DNA from 2 places in the Endozoicomonas sp. 4G genome. Region 1 is predicted to be linked to the other one. Evidence: predicted binding sites of a transcription regulator. Region 1 holds the regulator's gene; the other holds the start of a gene.
The links. Region 1 encodes LexA, which represses DNA repair genes until DNA is damaged. Its sites were predicted from a motif close to TACTGTNTANNTANACAGTA; they were not measured.
Positions count from the first base shown of each region.

Region 1 (4,361 bases):
ACTGAGTAACAGCAGATCACAGCCTGCGTTCAAGGCTTTTTCAACCCGGAGAGAGTAACTTCCGGCGGACGCTGCACCCTCCATAGTCAGACAATCACTGATCACCAGCCCATCGAAGCCCAGTTGTTTTCTGAGAATATCCTGCAACCAGATTGAAGAAAAACCACAAGGTTGATCATCCACTTCAGAAAAAACAATGTGAGCAGGCATAATCGCTTCGATCCCCTGCTCTATCAGTGCCTTGAATGGCAGCATATCTCGCTGCCGGATGGCATTGAGCGAACGATTGTCCCTGGGCAAGGTTAAGTGAGAATCTTCATTAACACTGCCATGACCGGGAAAGTGTTTACCGACGCAGGCCATTCCTGATTCATGAACACCACTGCGCCAGGCTGTGGCCAGTTTAATAACGATTTCGGGTTCACTGCCCAACGCACGATCGCCTACTATATCAGTCAACCCAAGATTCAGATCCAGTACCGGAGCCAGGCTCAGGTCAAGACCGCAGGAGAGAAGTTCTTCGGCCATCAGCCAGCCACAATCTTCAATCAACTCCAGCGCTTTTTGAGGGTCACAATTGAAATATCTGGCATAGCTTTCTGCCGGTGGAAGACGGGTAAAATCGGTTTTGAAACGTTGCACCCTGCCACCTTCCTGATCCACCATCAGGATCAGGTTCTGTCTGATACTTCTGATATCGCTGACCAGCTCACTCAACTGTTTACGATCACGAAAATTCCGGGCAAAAAATAACACACCGGCAACACCGGGGTGCAGGAGTAACTCCCGCTCTTCAGGCTGAAGAGCCTGACCTTCAAGGTCGATTATTAAAACGCCATTATTTTTTCCATTGTTCTGATCACGCGTATTCATACTTTCATTGCTCTCCTGACCCAAAAACCGGTAAGACTATTCCGGAAGAATATCAATAGTAGTTCCCGGCAGAACCCGGTCAAATAAATCTATCATGTCGTGACCGTGCATCCGCACACAGCCTCTTGATCCCGGCTCGCCCATCACGGCAGTATCGGGTGAGCCGTGAATATAGATATATCGCCGCATAGTATCGACATTTCCCAAACGGTTATAACCGGGTTCCAGGCCACTTAACCAGAGAATTCTGGTTAAGATCCAGTCCCGTCGATCAGGATATTGCTGTTTTAGTTCGGGAGAATAAATCTCCCCTGTGAATCGCCTGCCAACAAACACAGCATGGACAGGCAGACCCTCGCCGATTTTAGCGCGAATAACATGGCGTCCAAGAGGAGTCTGCCAGCTACCCTCCTGCTGCCCCGTTCCCTTACTCGCAGTTGATACAGAATAACAGGCTGTCACCTTTCCCTCTTGCATCAGCTCCAGGGTTTGTGAGGCAATTCGAACATTAATATGCACAGATCAATCCCGTGTTGGCTGGTTTATCGGCCCTTGTCGTAAGTAGCATGAGCTCGTAGGCCAGCAGCCATAAATGGCACCATTCTTCTCATGATCTTCTCAAGGTTGTCATCAATGGCAAAGTCTCTGCTGGCGATGGCGAGGAGTGCATCAGCACCGGACATTGAGAAGATAGCAGAGCCAAGGATAAAGTAGGTGCGCCAGAATTTATCGGCAGTGGGCAGGTCAGGACAGGCCCTGAACAGCAACTCAAAGTATCGGCTGAAGACGGTTCCATAAGTTTCAGTCAGATAACGCTTCAAGTGCCCCTGGTTCTGAGTGAAGGCCAGCCCCATGAGTTTCATAAAAATAGAAATATCATCGGGTCTTCTGGGTTTCACAGCGAGAATATGGTCGACCAGTATCTCAAGCACCGCTTCAAGGTCGGGTTGTTCACTCTGGTCTGACCACTCATCCAGCGTAGTATTCAAACCCTCCATGAAAGGAGCCAGGAAACGGGCGAAGACCGCTTGTATCAAAGCTTTTTTAGAGCCGAAATGATAGTTCACGGCAGCCAGGTTCACGCCTGCCTGACTGGTTATTGTTCTTAAAGAGGTTTCTGCGAAGCCATGTTCGGCGAAAAGCAGCTCGGCTGAATCCAGAATTCTATCGATAGTTGAAGGTTGCGCCATGATATAGGGAGTTTTATAAGGATTAATAAACGACCGTTTAAAGCTACGTTTCTAATCCTGCAGTGTCAAGGTTACACTTGCCACGACCATCATACTGTATATAATCACAGATACTGTATAAAAAAACAGATCGCACTCTTATGAATAAGCTCACTAAACGACAATCTGAAATACTGGACCTGATCAAATCTCATACCGCAGAGACAGGTTTCCCACCCACCAGGGCCGAAATTGCCAAAACCTTTGGCTTTCGCTCAGCCAATGCCGCAGAAGAGCATCTCAGGGCACTGGCCCGTAAAGGCGCTATTGAGATGACCCCCGGAACCTCAAGGGGTATCCGAATTCCAGACAGCCAACCAGAAGGGCTTCCTATTGTTGGCCAGGTGGCTGCCGGTAACCCGATCCTTGCCCAGGAACATATAGAGGATCACCTGATGCTCAACCCGGGTTTCTTTAACCCATCCGCTGACTTTCTGTTAAGGGTCAAAGGCATGAGTATGAAAAACATCGGGATTCTTGATGGTGACCTGCTGGCGGTTCACAAGACAGCAGACGTTCGAAATGGTCAGGTTGTCGTGGCCCGGATTGAAGATGAAGTCACCGTCAAAAGATTCGAGAAAAAGAAAAATAAAGTCTTGCTGCATCCGGAAAACGATGAGTTCGAAACCATTGTCGTTGACCTCACACAGGATACGTTCGCGATTGAAGGTTTAAGCGTTGGAGTTATAAGAAATGAAACCCATTATTAATGAGCTTATTCTCTCAGGAAAGCCATGGCAGGCCGAACAACTCCTGAACCCCATGCTCAGTCAACTTTCCAGTGACAGTGAACGTTGGTTAACGCTTATTCTGGCAGACAAATCAGATACCCGAACTCTTCACTGGTTAAAGAGTTGTGACCTGAATCATGACAAGGTGCAAATCTTTAGCTCCAGCAATACTAATCAGACACTGGAGCTTACCCGGAAGGCTCTCGCATCGGGTACCAGCCACACCGTTATCAGTTGGCTGGGAGATCTGGATAAAGGATGGTTAGGTAAACTTGAAAGCGCTGCCCAAAATGGACAGTGCCAGGGGTTGGCTATTCGTAGCAGACAGGTTGCCTGAAACCTGTCCATCAAAATAGAGTTAATGCAGTACTCTGTTTTCAGGGATCTCTTCATCAGCAGGCTGTGGACGAGTCAGTTCAGCCACCTCCTGCATACCCGCATCAAACATGACCTTTGCCACTTGCAGATGCCCGCCTTCGAGAAATTCTATAGCTTCCTCAGAAAACTTCATGGTCAGCAGAGGCTCACCCTCGTCATCACTGCGTCGCAGAACAATCTCGCCCGTTGGAAGCTCCACAATTTCCAAAAACGATGCAGCCATATTTGGTTCCATATAAGTAGCGTGTATGAGGGGGAAATCATGCAGCATTGTGCCCAATGATGCAATAGGCCAAAACATTGTGATCTGTGTTCTTAGGGGATTGTGGGGAGGATTCTGGTGATAGAAGAACGAAAGCTTGTGTACCTGTTGCAAAACAGGCACACAACATTCTTTGATGAACCTTTAATAAATCAGGCTTTTAGCGACAGGGCAAATTCCAGTACTTTTGCACCATTCATAGTGCCGTAATCAATAGGGCTGATGGCTTCAACCGGTATTTCATACTCAGCAGCACGTTGCCTGAGGTCGTTCAACATATATTTAACCTGAGGCCCCAGCAGGACAACATCGTAGCTGGCTACCTGTTCGTCGAAATCGGTAGCGCCAAAGGCTTCAATCTCTACTTCTTTACCCTGACTTTCAGCAGCTTCACGCATTTTCTTTACCAGCATACTGGTAGACATACCTGCAGAACAGCACAGCATGATTTTAGTCATCGCTTTACCTCAACTGGATGCCCCGTCCTGGGGTTCCTTGACTGTTTGAACAATTCGAAAAACAATATATACCAGTGACAAACCAGATGAAACCGGTTTCAGTGTGGATAAATCACAAAATTACTCAGGTGTTGACCTTAATCAATAAAAGACTATGTACTGGTATCCGCTACCGGTAAATATCGATCCATTATCGTTTATTCACCACTCAAGATTAAAATTTCTGAAATGCCCTACCAGCTCTTTAAGAGCAGCAAGAACTGCTCTGCCACTTTCCGGTGTTTTAACACCTCTTGTGGATTCTCCTCTGTCCGAAGCAATCATTATTGAACCGACTTCACTTGAATATGATTGGATATTATCATTTAATATTGAAATACCATCATAAGCCTCAAGTAAATCTGCCAGCCAGCTATCCGACGACTCAAGC
Region 1 covers NZ_CP082909.1:2,200,760-2,205,120, reverse strand. The annotation lists gene nagZ (beta-N-acetylhexosaminidase) at 1-873, opposite strand, end outside; gene K7B67_RS08525 (L,D-transpeptidase) at 910-1,392, opposite strand; gene K7B67_RS08520 (TetR/AcrR family transcriptional regulator) at 1,416-2,063, opposite strand; gene lexA (transcriptional repressor LexA) at 2,204-2,812, shown strand; gene K7B67_RS08510 (SulA-like leucine-rich domain-containing protein) at 2,796-3,170, shown strand; gene K7B67_RS08505 (hypothetical protein) at 3,192-3,434, opposite strand; gene K7B67_RS08500 (PTS sugar transporter subunit IIB) at 3,626-3,931, opposite strand; gene K7B67_RS08495 (DUF6586 family protein) at 4,133-4,361, opposite strand, start outside.

Region 2 (4,361 bases), 680 kb from region 1:
GGTAAGTTCTTTGCGCTGCCACAGTCTCCCCAGCTGTTCAAACAAATGCTGATGGTGGCTGGCTTTGACCGTTACTACCAGATTGTAAAATGCTTCCGTGACGAAGACCTGCGGGCTGACCGTCAGCCAGAATTTACCCAGATTGATATTGAGACTTCCTTCATGGATGAGTCCCAAATCATGGGCATGGCAGAAGATCTGGTTAAGAGCACCTTTAAGAAAGTAGGTGATATTGAGCTGGGCGAATTCCCGCACATGACCTTTGCACAAGCCATGAACCGTTATGGCTCTGACAAGCCAGATCTGCGTATCCCTCTGGAACTGGTGGATGTGGCTGATCTGATGGCTAGCGTTGAATTCAAGGTTTTCAAAGGACCAGCTGAAGATCCAAAAGGGCGTGTCGCTGCTCTGAAAGTTCCTGGCGGTGCTGAGCTGTCCCGTAAGCAGATTGATGACTACACCAAATTTGTCAGCATCTATGGTGCCAAAGGTTTAGCCTGGATCAAGGTCAACGAAATCGAAAACGGTGCTAATGGCTTACAGTCTCCGATCATCAAGTTCCTGGGTGACGATGTCACCATGAAGATTATGGAGCGTCTGGATGCCAGCAATGGCGACATCGTTTTCTTTGGTGCCGACAAAGAGAAGGTGGTTAACGAAGCCCTGGGTGCATTGCGCTGCAAGATCGGTGCTGATCTGAATTTGTACACAAAAGAGTGGGCGCCACTGTGGGTTGTAGACTTCCCGATGTTTGAAGAAACAGACGACGGTGAGCTGACAGCCCTGCATCACCCGTTCACAGCGCCAACCACTTCACCTGAAGAGCTTGAGGCGAATCCTGCTGAAGCTCTGTCCCGTGCTTATGACATGGTGATCAATGGTTACGAAGTGGGCGGTGGTTCTGTTCGTATACACAATCAGGCCATGCAGCAGACGGTATTCCGTATCCTGAAGATTGAGGAAGCAGAGCAGCAGGAGAAGTTTGGCTTCCTGCTGGACGCTCTGAAATATGGCGCACCTCCCCATGGCGGCCTGGCGTTTGGTCTGGATCGTCTGGTGATGCTGCTGTGTGGTACTGATAACATTCGTGATGTCATCGCCTTTCCGAAAACTCAGTCGGCAGCCTGTCTGCTGACCCAGGCTCCGGGCGAAGTCGACGCTACCCAGCTGCGCGATCTGAACATCCGTATTCGTCGTGCTCCAGCGTCTGCAACCAGTCACTGATTGTTCAAGCGTCTGCGACTGTTTTAGCGTCTGCGACTAATTAAAAGGTCTGCGACCAATCAATCCATTGTTAAAGGCCGGTTTTACCGGCCTGTTCAAGAAAAGATAAAGGGTATTTTCTATGGCAGGTCATAGTAAATGGGCCAATATCAAGCACCGTAAGGCGGCACAGGACGCCAAGCGTGGCAAAGTCTTCACCAAAATCATTCGTGAGCTGGTGGTAGCGGCCAAGCAGGGCGGTGGCAATATCGAGGATAACCCCAAGCTGCGCCAGGTGGTTGATAAGGCTCTGGGTGCCAATATGACCCGTGATACCATCAACCGGGCCATTGCCCGGGGTGCTGGTGGCGATGATGATTCCAATATGGAAGAAGTCACCTACGAAGGTTATGGCGTTGGCGGTATCGCAGTTCTGGTGGAATGCCTGACAGACAACCGTAACCGTACCGTTGCCGAAGTGCGTCATGCCTTCTCCAAGCACGGTGGCAACCTGGGTACTGACGGTTCTGTCGCCTATCTGTTTGAGCGCAAAGGGCAGATTTTCTTCGAACCGGGCCTGAATGAAGACACGGTTATGGAAGCCGCTCTGGAAGCCGGTGCTGAAGACGTTGTGACTAACGACGATGGTTCCATTGAAGTGGTGACTGAGTGGACTGAATTCATGGCCGTAAAAGAAGCCATTGAAGCTGCGGGTCTGACCCCGGCGGGTGGTGAAGTGGCAATGATCGCTTCCACCCAGACGGAACTGGATAAAGACGGTGCAGAAAAAATCATGAAGCTGGTGGATCGTCTGGAAGATCTGGACGATGTACAAAACGTTTACACCAACGCTGATATCTCTGCCGAAGTGATGGAGCAGCTGGGTTAAGTTGTTCCTTCCTTTTGAATGGCCTCGATAACGAAAGTGTCGGGGCTTTTTTGATGCTGTTTTTGCTCTGACAGTCTCGAGGGCAAATCAGTGAATGCCCAGACATTGAAGCCCACCAGCAGCATAAACAATACTGCCGTGATAGCAGTGATAATTATTAATGTTTTTAGTAGGTCAGACATTGATCGTTTCCGGATCACCATGAAAGTATTGCCGGAGAAATACTAAGCTGCTTCCATCGTTACTCACAGGCAAGTTTGGTAATTCAGTGTTCTTGAATTGTAAGTTTCTGATACCTTGCCCCATCGCTGGTATATTGTATGGATGTACAGTATCCTTTCGGCATAAACATTGGTACTGAAATCCTGACTTGAGAATACATTCTGAATGGCCATCCTGATGGGGATAGATCCGGGATCAAGAATTACCGGCTATGGATTAATTGAAGAAGTAGGTAATAAAACACACTACGTGGCGTCCGGGTGTATTCGTATCCGGGAAGCGCCCCTGCCAGAGCGATTGCAGCAGATTTATGACGGTATCAGCACCCTGATTGAACGTTACTCACCACAGTCAGTGGGTATAGAGCAGGTCTTTATGTCCAGGAACGCTGACTCGGCACTGAAGCTGGGGCAGGCCAGGGCAGCGGCCATTGTGGCGGTGGTTAATCACCATATTGAGGTATCGGAGTATTCTGCCCGGCAGGTCAAGCAGGCGGTGGTTGGCAAAGGTTCCGCAGATAAGCATCAGGTAAAGCACATGGTAAAGTCGATTCTTGACCTGAGTGATACTCCCCAGGCTGATGCTGCCGATGCTCTGGCGGTGGCACTTTGTCATTCCCATACCCGCTCCAGCCTGGTCAGAATGGCGGGTGCTACGGGTACCCGACGTCGGCGTCTCACAGGTTCCTAATGCGGATAAACACAAAGGTGGAAGGACGCGATGCAAAGCACCAGATCCAGAATTTGTTGTGGCGTATAGATTTTCACCAGCGCTGTCCAGTTGGCTGAACTTATGGTCTGTTTTTTGTAGAGTTCTTCGGTGGTTCTCAGTATCAGGCGTTGATGGCTGTTCCAGCCCGGAGCCAGATGGCCGTGAGCAACCATTTGCACATCACTGGCTTGCAGGCCGGTGTCCAGGGCGCATTGAGCAATCACCGGGGTCAGGTGTCTGGCATTGCACAGGTAGGCACTTCGAAGGGCAACCAGAGCGCGATCTTTCAGGGGGAGGCTGCTATAGCCTTGCATATAACTGGTAAAGCTGCGAGCAGGTTTGGCAAGCTCAGGTGAACTTGGCAGGGGCTCTGGAAAGTCCTCCTGCAACAGAAATTTCTGTGACTGAATAAAAGGTATAGAAATAGCGCCACCGGCTACAGCGGGATGGTATTCACTGGCCAGACCGGCCTCGGGCAGGATCTGCCAGAGTGATCCTAGAAACGTGCGAAGTTTTGTCAAGGGGTGGGCTCCTCCGGACTTCTGAGCCATCAGATTGAATGTCTCTCAGTGATTAGAGAGGGACAATTCTCAGGAGTTCGTGGTCGCCGGTGTATTGTTAGGTGTTCTGACCCCATAGTCAGAAAATTCAAAATCTGGAAAAACGATGATTGGAAAAATTCGGGGCCTTCTGGCTGACAGGCAGCCTCCTCATTTGTTGATCGAAGCCCATGGTATCGGGTACGAAGTGGAAGCTCCGATGTCGGTTTTTTACAAACTGCCGGAGATTGGGCAAGAAGTCGTTTTACATACCCACTTTGTGGTGCGGGAAGACGCTCAGCTTTTGTACGGTTTCAGCAGTCGTGATGAACGGGAGTTGTTCAGAACCTTGATCAAGGTTAATGGAGTTGGTCCCAAGCTTGGGCTGACTCTGTTGTCAGGTATCGAAGCGGATGCTTTTGTGCGCTGTGTACAAGAAGGTGACAGTGCCACGCTGGTGAAGTTACCGGGTGTCGGTAAAAAAACCGCCGAGCGGCTGATTGTTGAAATGAAAGACAAGCTGGATCGCTGGCAGTCAGCCCCCCTGCTGGAAGGGAAACCCTTGGTTGCCGGTGGTGAAATGGCTGTGGCAGCAAAAGATAACGAACAGGAAGCGGTCAGTGCGCTGGTGGCCCTGGGTTACAAGCCCCAGGAAGCCAGCAAGGTCATCGGCAAGCTGTTCAAGGAAGGCATGACCAGCGAAGAGCTGATTCGTCAGGCTCTGAAAAGTATGATCTGATGGCTCCCGGTATTATTGAGTAGCCATTGAGTAGCTGGTGAGGCACGGGGTGTCTCAC
Region 2 covers NZ_CP082909.1:1,517,386-1,521,746, forward strand. The annotation lists gene aspS (aspartate--tRNA ligase) at 1-1,224, shown strand, start outside; gene K7B67_RS05695 (YebC/PmpR family DNA-binding transcriptional regulator) at 1,346-2,092, shown strand; gene K7B67_RS05700 (hypothetical protein) at 2,089-2,274, opposite strand; gene ruvC (crossover junction endodeoxyribonuclease RuvC) at 2,480-3,004, shown strand; gene K7B67_RS05710 (hypothetical protein) at 3,001-3,546, opposite strand; gene ruvA (Holliday junction branch migration protein RuvA) at 3,692-4,303, shown strand; gene rarD (EamA family transporter RarD) at 4,358-4,361, opposite strand, start outside.
Region 2: a site for LexA is predicted at 2,407-2,426, ahead of ruvC (crossover junction endodeoxyribonuclease RuvC). Genes of this name have one in related genera too.